3 regions of the Nocardia sp. NPDC055029 genome follow, and region 1 is predicted to be linked to each of the others. Evidence: riboswitches for the same ligand, from Rfam matches in the RefSeq annotation. Region 1 holds a riboswitch; each other region holds the start of a gene.
The links. A riboswitch is a leader RNA that binds a small molecule or an ion and turns the genes downstream of it on or off. The one in region 1 is predicted to bind S-adenosylmethionine.
Positions count from the first base shown of each region.

Region 1 (3,400 bases):
ATGTCGTACACCGCGACTCCCACACCCGAATCGATCACCCACAGCCTGCCGTCCCGGTCGACCCGCACGCCGTTGGTGGTCTTACGGCCGTCCGCGCCGGCGGGCAGGAACACTTCCGCGCGCTTGGCTCCCGCGGCCGCCCGATAGACCGTGCCGTCGGCGAACGAGCCGATATAGCTGTCACCGGAGCGGGCATCAAGCGCAATGCCCTCGGGATACACAGCGTTGCCGGGCAGCTCGAAGGCGGTGCGCAACGTGGGCGCGGAGTCGGTTCCGCACGCCGTCGCGGACAGACAGGCGACGGCCAGGGCGATGGTGGCGCTGGACCTGATCATGATGAAGCCTCTCAGTGATGTAATGCCAAACATCAAGCAATGGGCAGAAATGTAGATTAGAGTTCTAATGATCGTCAAGGGCATTACGTGATGACGGGCGGATACCATGCACGCATGACGTCCATGCCCGCCGCCGAGAGGCTCGGCACGTATATCAAGCGCGCCGAGCAGGCCCTGATCGCGGCGAAGACCGCCGCGCTGAAGCCGGCCGGGCTGACGGTCCCGCAGTACAGCGCCCTGCTGCACCTCGCGGAGAACCCCGGCATCTCCGCCGCGGCGCTGGCCAGACTGGCGGGGGTGACGCCGCCGACCATGAACACCGTCCTGACCAACCTCCAGGACCGTGGCCTGGTCGAGCGCACGCCGCACGAGTGGCACAAGAACGTGCTGGAGACCCGGCTGACCGAGGCAGGCCGGGAGGTGACCGCCGCGGGGGACGTGAACGCGGTCGCGGTGGAGCGTGACCTCGCGGCCCGGTTCACCGCCGAGGAGCTCGCGACGGTGACGGCTCTGCTCACGCGCACGGCGGAGGCTCTGGAGGAGATCAGGCAAGACCTGCCGTGACCCCGAAACGACGAGAGCCCGCCGGAAGATCCGGCGGGCTCTCGAGGTGTGTGCGGGTCAGCGCTCCGCGACAGCCTTGACCTTGCTGAGGGTTTCGTGCATGCCCGCGACCAGGTCGGCCTCGAACTTCTCCTCGCCGCCGAGGGCGACCTTGATCGTCCCGCGCAGCCACGCGGGCACGCCCTTGACGGGGTCGACGGTGCGGGTCTCGACAACGCGGGTGCCGGTAGCGGTCGGTTCGAGCTCGTAGCGCCACACCGTGCGGTTCTCGTTCATCCGGAACGCGATGGACTTGTTGGGCTCGTAGCTCACGATGCGCGAAGTGGTCGGGTACACCTTCCAGCCGACCTTGTTCAGATTGACGGTGTAGGCGCCGTCGCGGACCCCACCGACGGCGATCATCTTCAGCGTGGTCGGGCTGAGCTCGGGCATGCGGCGCAGGTCGGCCAGGATCGACCACACCTTCTCCGGCGCTGCGGCGATGTCGATGCTGGCTTCGAGATTGTTCGGCAACGGTGCCTCCGGGATGGGTGTGACGGACTGTCACGCACAGCATAGGCATCGTCGACCAGGGGATCTTCCGCCTGTGGTCGGATTTTTCGCAGCGTGGTCGCAACACTGTTCAAAAGGTTTGCGGCCGAATAATTTTCGTTCGACGGTCACGAGTTCCAGCTTCGAGCCCCGGCTTGCTGGGCGGCAACCCTCCATCGGCGGCGGGGTGCTCCGGGTGACGACCGGATGGCGGGGGAGTTCCCACCCGCCATAAGCGTCCTTCTGAAGGGTTCATCCATGTCTGTTGTCCAACTCGACTCCACCACCCGTGCCCCGGAAACGGTGGCGACCACGTTCGTCGTGGTGGCCGACCGGTTTCTCGGTATCTCCGCGGACGACCGGGTGCACACCGTGTCGGGCCTCGTCGCCCTGTTGCGTAGCGGCCGCCTGGCCGATCGGGAGTTGACGGTGCACTTGGGGCAGGGCATCACCCGGCACGATCTCGACTACCTCGACCATGTCGCGCAGACCGCGGGGGCCGGGTTGCGGGTGGTCGGGGAGATCGCCGAGCCCGCCCGCCGCCATCACGTGCACAAGTACCAGCACTCCAATGTGCTGCTGGCCGGGCTGACCAGGGAAGCCGAGAACCTCTTCCGCGCCGATCTGCGCCTCGACAGCGACAACGAACTGCTGCTCGACCATCAGACCGGCGAGCACGTGCAGGGCATCGTGGTGATCGAGGCGGTGCGCCAGCTGTTCCTGGCCGCGTTCGAACTCGAGTACGGCGTGCGCAGGCCGCAGGAGCACTTCTACATCGTGTGGAACAACGTGGACCTGCGGTTCACCTCGTTCCTGTTCCCGCTGCCCGCGACCCTGCACGCCCGGCTCACACCGGTCTCGGTGGACGACCCTGGCAAGCTGCAGTTCGTCATCGAGACCGAGGTGCGCCAATTCGGCAAGACCGTGGCCGACTCGCGCGTCGAGTTCACCGCGCTGCCCAACGAGCGCATCGCGCAGATCGAGCGGGCCAAGGCGGCCAAGGCTGTCACCGCGCACCTGGCGGAGTCGGCATGAGCGAGCGGCGAGTAGGCGCCGGCGCGGCGTTCTTCGATGTCGACGAAACGCTGATCACCGTCAAGAGCATGTTCGCGTTCCTGCGGCACTGGCTCGCCGAGAACGGTGACGACGGCGGCGAGTACGCGCGCATCACCGGCGAGATCAAGGAGCGCGCGGCGGCAGGAACCCCGCGCGAGGAGATCAACCGCCACTACTACCGGGTCTATCGCGGAGTCGAGTACGCCGCGCTCGCGGAATCGGGGAAGCGCTGGTTCGGCGCCTTCGCCGCCGACGGTTCGCCGTTCTATCTCGACACCCTGGAAGCTCTGCGCGCACATCATGATTCGGGTGTGCGCACGGTGCTGCTCTCCGGGTCGTTCGCGCCGGCGATCGCCCCGGTGGCCGGCGCGGTAGGCGCCGATCACATCATCGCCACCGAACCGGTGCTCGACGAACACGGCGTGCTGACCGGCGAGGTGCACCGCCCGATGATCGGCGAGGCCAAAGGCGAAGCGGTGGTGGCCTACCTCCGCGAACACGGCATCAGCCCCGACGACACCTGGGGTTACGGCGATCACAGCACGGACCTGCCGTTTCTGTGGATCGTCGCGCATCCCTTCCACCGCGGCGACGACCCGCACCTGCTTGCCGCCGCGACCGCGGCGTGGCGCAGGCTCGGTGACCGGGTCGGCGACGTGAACGGCATCGAACTCGCCGACGATCGAAAGGTGTTGTCCGCATGGTGAAACGGCTCTACGATCTGACGCCGACCACGCAGGGCCCGCTGTATCCGCCCAGTGAAATCGTGGACGCCGATGGCAATTTCCTCGTCGTCGGTTTCCTCAACGAAGCGGGCCCAGACGGCACGGTGACGCGTCGATGGGGACGTGCCGTCGTCGCGGCCGACACCCCACTGCCCGCGTTCGGCGAGAACCTGCCGTACCGGGTGATTC
Region 1 is NZ_JBSGVQ010000004.1:70,674-74,073, forward strand. It holds gene ACWF9G_RS05090 (SMP-30/gluconolactonase/LRE family protein) at 1-335, opposite strand, end outside; gene ACWF9G_RS05095 (MarR family winged helix-turn-helix transcriptional regulator) at 450-899, shown strand; gene ACWF9G_RS05100 (SRPBCC family protein) at 957-1,412, opposite strand; SAM riboswitch class IV at 1,557-1,674, shown strand; gene ACWF9G_RS05105 (AfsA-related hotdog domain-containing protein) at 1,689-2,465, shown strand; gene ACWF9G_RS05110 (HAD family hydrolase) at 2,462-3,193, shown strand; gene ACWF9G_RS05115 (hypothetical protein) at 3,187-3,400, shown strand, end outside.

Region 2 (3,400 bases), on a different contig from region 1:
AGCCGCCGAGCACGTTGGTCGCGATCACACACCATTCGTCGGTGTCGATCGGCGCGCCGGGCCCGACCATGCCCTCCCACCAGCCGGGCTGCGCGTTGTCCGCGCTGGCGATGACATGCGAGTCACCGGTCAGCGCGTGTTCGACGAGCACCACATTGTCGAGCGTGGGCGAGAGCTCGCCCCAGCGTTGCACCGCCAGCCGCACATCGGGGAGCACGGCGCCGTTCTCCAGCGCCACGTCCCCGATGGCGACCACGCCGAGTCGCCCGTCCGGCGGTGGCAGCAGGGCCACACCGGTTGCGGGACGGGCGATCGGCGATTCGGTGCTCACAGTCACGTCGTCGCCGCCGCGAAACCTGCGCGCAGATCGGCCAGGATGTCGTCGATTCCCTCGATGCCGACGGCGAGCCGGACCAGCCCCGGAGTGACGCCGGAGGCCAGTTGCTCTTCGGGCGTCAACTGCGAGTGCGTGGTCGATGCCGGGTGAATCACGAGAGAACGCACATCACCGATGTTAGCGACATGGCTGTGCAGGCTTAACGCGTCCACGAACTTCTTGCCCGCGTCGACACCGCCGCGCAGCTCGAACGCGACGATCGCGCCCGCGCCCTTGGGTGCGAGCTGCTTGGCCCGCGCGTACCAGGGCGAGGTCTCGAGCCCCGCATAGTACACGGCCTCGACGCCCGGCTGCTCGGCGACGAACTTCGCCACGGCCTCGGCGTTGGACACGTGCCGTTCGACCCGCAGGCTCAGCGTTTCGATGCCCTGGGCGATGAGGAACGCGTTGAACGGCGACACCGCGGCACCCAGATCGCGCAGCAGCTGCACGCGGGCCTTCAGCGCGAAGGCGGGCGCGCCAAGGTCGGCGAACACCGCGCCGTGGTAGCTGGGATCGGGCTCGGTGAAACCGGGGAAGCGCGCGTTGCCGTCGGCGTCGCGCACGGTCCAGTCGAAGGTGCCGCCGTCGACGATCGCGCCCGCGACCGCGGCGCCGTGCCCGCCCAGGTACTTCGTGGCCGAGTGCACGACGATGTCGGCGCCGTTGGCCAGCGGCTGGATCAGGTACGGGGTCGCGACGGTGTTGTCGACGATCAGCGGGATACCGGCCTTGTGCGCCACCTCGGCGATGCCGGGGATGTCGAACACCGCGCTGCTCGGGTTGGCGATGGTCTCGCCGTAGAAGGCCTTGGTGTTGGGCCGGATGGCGGCCTGCCACTGCGCCAGGTCGTCGGGATCCTCGACGAAGGAGACCTCGATGCCGAGCTTGGGCAGCGAGTAGTGGAACAGGTTGTACGTGCCGCCGTAGAGGTGCGGGCTCGACACGATGTGGTCACCGGCGCTGGCCAGGTTCAGGATCGCGTAGGTCTCGGCGGCCTGGCCGGAGGCCAGCAGCAGCGCCGCGACGCCACCCTCGAGCGCGGCGATGCGCTGCTCGACCGCGTCCTGGGTGGGGTTCATGATCCGGGTGTAGATGTTGCCCGGTTCGGCGAGACCGAACAGCGCGGCGGCGTGGTCGGTGTCGCGGAAGGTGTAGGAGGTGGTCTGGTAGATCGGCAGTGCCCGCGCGTTGGTGCTCGCGTCGGGGGCCTGGCCCGCGTGGATCTGCTTGGTCTCGAAGGACCAGTTCTCGGGCAGGGCAGAGTCGGTCATGAATTGCTCCAGGATTGTTTGCCGGTGTCTCGCGTCAGCTGGGTCGGATCGACGGACAACAACACATGGGGGCCTCCTGCAATGCGCGCTTGCTCTCGACCTTCGAGAGCCCGGTCATCACCCGGAGCACCCCACCGCAGCTGGAGGGTTGCCGACCAGCGAGCCGGGGCTTGGCGCTGGTACTCATGACCTTGCCGTCATGTTAACCGGCCATCGTGTCAGCGCGGAAACTTCCCCCGGTTTCGTCGCCTGGATCACTCCGCCGACGGTGTGCCGACCTCTGGCGTGTCGCCGTCGGCGTGCGCACCGCAGACGCGGCGAAGCTCGTGGTAGGCGCGCAGGATGGCGGCCTTGGTCACCCCGGCGGCGGCTTCCGGCGTCGAGCCGAGCAGCTCGTCCTCGATGGCGGCGAGCGAGAGGTGGCACAACATCTGCCAGGTGCCGGCCACCACCCGGACCGAGAAGTCGTCCGGCGTGGTCGCCATCCGCTCGGCGAGTTGCGCGCAGACCGAGACGTTCTTCTTCTCCGCGTATTCGAGGGCGCGCGCGTTCACGGCCTGGCTGGTCCGCATGATCCGCTGCATCTGCTGGAACTGGCGCAGGAACCGGATGCCGTCGGCCTCGGCCTCGGTATCGACGACCTGCAGGTAGGCGTCACACAGCGCCTTGAGTTCGTTGCCGGTGCGCGGTTGCCCGGCGAGTGCGACGGCGACGGTGCCGCCGAACTCGTCGATCGGCGCGAGCACGATGTCTTCCTTGAGCGGGAAGTAGCGGTTGACCGTGCGCGGGGAGACATCGGCGCCCGCGGCGATCTGCTCGACCGTCGTCGCGTCGAAGCCCTGTGTTTCACACAGTCGCAGCCCGACCTCGATGATCGCCGCCTTGGTCTGGAGCTTCTTGCGTTCACGCAGGCCCGCAGGCACGCGGTCGGCCGCGGTGGGGCCTGCCGGTTCGGTCGCCCGGTCCGCGCCGATCGGAGTGGTCGAGTCCAGCATCCCTCCAGATTACCGTCCTGCCTGATTTGTCTGTCCCTTCCCGTCAAATGGCGCAGTCAGACATTTTGCTCTTGACGCCAATTGTCTCGTGGTGCCAGGATTAGGCCAGCCTTCGAGTGACTAGGAGTCCGTGGTGACCGGCATCGAGATAGACGCGAAACCAACTGATACACAACAGAATTCGACGCGATGGTGGGCGCTGGCTGTCCTCGCCTCCGCACAGTTGATGGTGATCCTCGACGCCACCGTCGTCACGATCGCGCTCCCGTTCGCCCAGAAAGACCTCGGCATCAGCGAGGGCGACAAACAGTGGGCGCTCACCGCCTACACCCTGATCTTCGGCGGCCTGCTGTTGCTGGGCGGGCGGATGGCCGACTACCTCGGCCGCAGGCGCATCTTCCTGATCGGCCTGGTCGGGTTCGCCGCCGCGTCGGCGCTGGCCGGGCTCGCCCAGGACGGGTTGCAGCTGTTCCTCGGGCGCGGCTTGCAGGGCGCGTTCGCGGCGTTGCTCGCGCCATCGGCACTGTCGCTGTTGTCGGTGACGTTCACCGACGTCAAGGAGCGGGCGCGCGCGTTCGCGGTGTTCGCCGGTATCTCGGCGGGCGGTGTCGCGTTCGGGTTGATCGTCGGTGGCGCGCTCACCGAGTACGTGTCGTGGCGCTGGACCCTGCTGATGAACACGCCGGTCGCGATCGTCGCGCTGCTCGGCGCGCTGGCGGTCATCGTGCGCGATGTGCCGGTGCCGCGGGTCGGCG
Region 2 is NZ_JBSGVQ010000001.1:384,280-387,679, forward strand. It holds gene metX (homoserine O-acetyltransferase MetX) at 1-337, opposite strand, end outside; gene ACWF9G_RS01480 (bifunctional o-acetylhomoserine/o-acetylserine sulfhydrylase) at 334-1,650, opposite strand; SAM riboswitch class IV at 1,731-1,841, opposite strand; gene ACWF9G_RS01485 (TetR family transcriptional regulator) at 1,905-2,645, opposite strand; gene ACWF9G_RS01490 (MFS transporter) at 2,779-3,400, shown strand, end outside.
Region 2: it holds a riboswitch for S-adenosylmethionine, as region 1 does, so the genes downstream of both, ACWF9G_RS01480 (bifunctional o-acetylhomoserine/o-acetylserine sulfhydrylase) here and ACWF9G_RS05105 (AfsA-related hotdog domain-containing protein) in region 1, are expected to answer to the same signal.

Region 3 (3,400 bases), on a different contig from region 1:
TTGGCCGGCGAAGCGGCGGATCGCCTCACCGCGCTGCGTCGTCTCCGGCAGCTCGAAGCAGACGGTGACGTCGAAGCGCCGCCACACGGCCGGGTCGAGGAGCTCGGCGTGGTTGGTCGCGCCGATCACCAGACCGGCGCCCGACGGCCAGTCGTCGATCTGCTGCAGCAGCACCGTGACCAGGCGTTTGAGTTCGCCCACATCGCGGTCGTCGTCGCGGCGCTTGGCGATCGCGTCGAGTTCGTCGAGCAGCAGCACGCAGGGTCGTTGCTTGGCGTAGTCGATGGCGTGGCGCAGGTTGGTGCCGGTCTTGCCGAGCAGGCTGCTCATGATCGTGGCCAGGTCGAGCACCACCAGCGGCAACTCCAGCTGATGGGCGAGCCAGGCCGCGGCCATGGTCTTTCCGACGCCGGGCGGACCGACGAAGAGCAGGCTGCGCGCCGGGGTGAGGTCGGCGGCGGCGAGACGGTCGGCCTGCTTGCGTTCGTCGACGATCTGGGTGAGCACCCGGTAGGTCTCGGCGGGCAGGATCGGCACCTCCGCGGTGGCGCCGGGCGGCACGACCCGCAGCAGCGGCAGGCGGCTGTCGCCGTCGACGGGGATCGGCGTATCGAGTTCGGCGCGTAGCGGATTGGCCCGCGTCGGGTTCTGCCTGAGCAGTCCGATCAGGGCCTCGGCGAGCTCGGGGCAGTCGGTGCGATGCCGGCGCGCGGCGCGGCGGACGAACATCGTGACGTCCTGTTCGCGGCCTGCCATCGCCAACCGAGCAAGGTGGACGAATTCGTCTGCTAGATCGGCGTTCACGTCCGCCGGTGTGGAGCTCAGGGCGTGTGACATGGTGTTCTTCCGATCGAAGGCATGGACTGATTTCGGTTCACTCGATCGTACGGCGTCCATCGCGGGCAAAGTTCACCCCTTGTGTACCGGTTTGACATCAGAACCCACCCGCAGCGCCACGTTGATCTGCCGAGTCGTCGGCGTAGCCGTCGCCTTCGTCGGATGCTAGTTGCGTGGCGACCCGGCGTCGGCGATTCCTGTCGGTTCGGGCGTGCCGATGGTGGTGGTTGACAGCTCCCTGGATCGTCTGTCACTCTCGTCAACAGGTCACGAGTACCAGCGACAAGCCCCGGCTAGCTGGTCGGCAACCCTCCTCCGCGGTGGGGTGCTCCGGGTGACGACCAGGCCGCCGTCCGCAGTGGGCGCGGCAAGCGCGGACTCGCAGCACCCTTTTCGGGAACGAGTCCCTGAGCCGACGGGATTTCGTCATGACCGCAGTAATCGACCCCACCTGTGCCCTGGCCGCCGTGTCCGGCGCCGACCTGCAGGTTCCGCTCGTGCAGGGCGGCACAAGCACCTACGCCAACTTCGACTACGCGGCGAGCGCGCCCGCGTTGCGGCAGGTCACCGACCGGATCTCGCAGCTGCTGCCGTACTACGCCAGCGTGCACCGCGGCGCGGGCTACGCCTCGCGGATCTCCACCGAGTGCTACGAGGCCTCGCGTGGCGCCGTCGCCCGGTTCGTCGACGCGTGTGACGACCAGGTCGTCGTGTTCACCCGCAACACCACCGATTCGCTGAACCTGCTGGCAGGCTGCGTGCCCGGGGAGACCGTCGTGCTCGATATCGAGCATCACGCGAACTTCCTGCCGTGGACCGCGCACGGTCGTCGGGTCGTGCAGGCCGCCGACACCGTCGAGGAGACGATCCGGCGGGTCGTCGCCGAATTGTGCAGCAAGCCCGCCGCATTGCTCGCGGTGACCGGGGCGTCCAATGTCACCGGTGAGGTGCTGCCGCTGGAGCGGCTGGCCACCATCGCCCACCTGTGCGGCGCGCGGATTCTCGTCGACGCGGCGCAGTTGGCCCCGCATCGCCGGATTTCGCTGCGTGAGAACGGGATCGACTATCTCGCCTTCTCCGGGCACAAGCTGTACGCGCCGTTCGGCGCCGGTGTGCTGGTCGGCAGGCGGGACTGGCTCGACGCGGGCGAGCCGTACCTGGCCGGTGGTGGCGCGGTGCGCGAAGTCGGTGTGGAACAGGTCGAGTGGGCCGCGGCACCGCAGCGGCACGAGGCGGGCTCGCCGAACGTGCTCGGCGCGGCCGCCATCGCCGCCGCCTGTGACGCGCTGGCCGCCATCGATCCCACCGAACTCGTTGCCGGCGAACGCTTTTTGGCCGACCGTCTGCGCGACGGTTTGGCCGCGATTCCCGGCGTCGACATCGTCCGCATCTGGTCCGACAGCCCCGACTGCGTCGGCATCGTCGCCTTCACCGTCGCCGGCTACGCCCCCGGCCAGGTCGCCGCCTACCTCTCCGCCGAACACGCCATCGGCATCCGCGACGGCCGCTTCTGCGCCCACCCCCTCCTCACCCGCCTCGGCCTCGACGCCGCCCTCCGCGCCAGCATCGGCCTCGGCACCACCGCCACCGACGTAGACCGCCTGATCACGGCCATCGCCACCCTCACCGAATCCGGCCCGACCTGGACCTACGCCACCACCGAAGGCCTCTGGAACCCCCCCCCCGAAACCCGCCCCCTCACCGCCGATTCCCCCGCAGGCGCCGCCCCCTGCCTCATCGGCTGAACCGAGCCACCGTCGCGGCGGGCCCAACGGCCCGCCCGCTTCGGCACGCCGTCCTCGAGAATGTTTGACGCGCCGCAGAACTGGGTAACGGGCCTCTGGCCAGTCGCGATGAAGCCCCGCAGAAGTGCTCAGACACCTTAGGGGAAATAGTGACTCGACCGAATCAGCCGCCTGATCCGTGGGCTCGTCCGCCCAGGCCACAGGACAAGAAGCGCCGCTGGCCCGTGGTGGCCGGGATCGGAGTTGTCGGAGTGCTTGGTCTAGCCGCGATCGGCGGTCTTGCTGAGGACGAGTCTGCGCCCGAGGTGCGTAGCTCGGCTACCTCGACTACCCGCATCGCCGAAACATCCACAACTACAATCACTTCGACGACAACAACCCCGCCGCCTACCGCTACGACAACCACCGTCGTGCCCCTGGCGACCACCACCGTCGACATCCCGGCGGCCCCGATCGCCCCGACGACTACGGTCGAACTGCCACCTCCACCGCCGGTGGTCGCCCCTGCACCGACGACGACAGTGCCGGTACCAGCACCGCGTATCGAGGCGGTCCCCGAACCGGATGCGCCGCCCGCCCCCAGCGCCTATTACAGGAACTGCGCCGCCGCCCGCGCAGCCGGCGCAGCCCCTCTTCACCGCGGCGAACCCGGCTACCGCTCAGATCTCGACCGCGACAACGACGGCGTGGCCTGCGAATAGAGCGCCGTCCCGCTCATTGCGGCGGGCTACTCGTCGAAGTGCCCACCCGCCGAGCTCTGTGCTACGAACTTTCCTTCGCGCGCATCACGGGCGGACTCGAGCAGCCGCAGGCCACCA
Region 3 is NZ_JBSGVQ010000042.1:1,551-4,950, reverse strand. It holds gene ACWF9G_RS28450 (AAA family ATPase) at 1-837, opposite strand, end outside; SAM riboswitch class IV at 1,103-1,217, shown strand; gene ACWF9G_RS28445 (aminotransferase class V-fold PLP-dependent enzyme) at 1,266-2,582, shown strand; gene ACWF9G_RS28440 (excalibur calcium-binding domain-containing protein) at 2,732-3,283, shown strand; gene ACWF9G_RS28435 (hypothetical protein) at 3,310-3,400, opposite strand, start outside.
Region 3: it holds a riboswitch for S-adenosylmethionine, as region 1 does, so the genes downstream of both, ACWF9G_RS28445 (aminotransferase class V-fold PLP-dependent enzyme) here and ACWF9G_RS05105 (AfsA-related hotdog domain-containing protein) in region 1, are expected to answer to the same signal.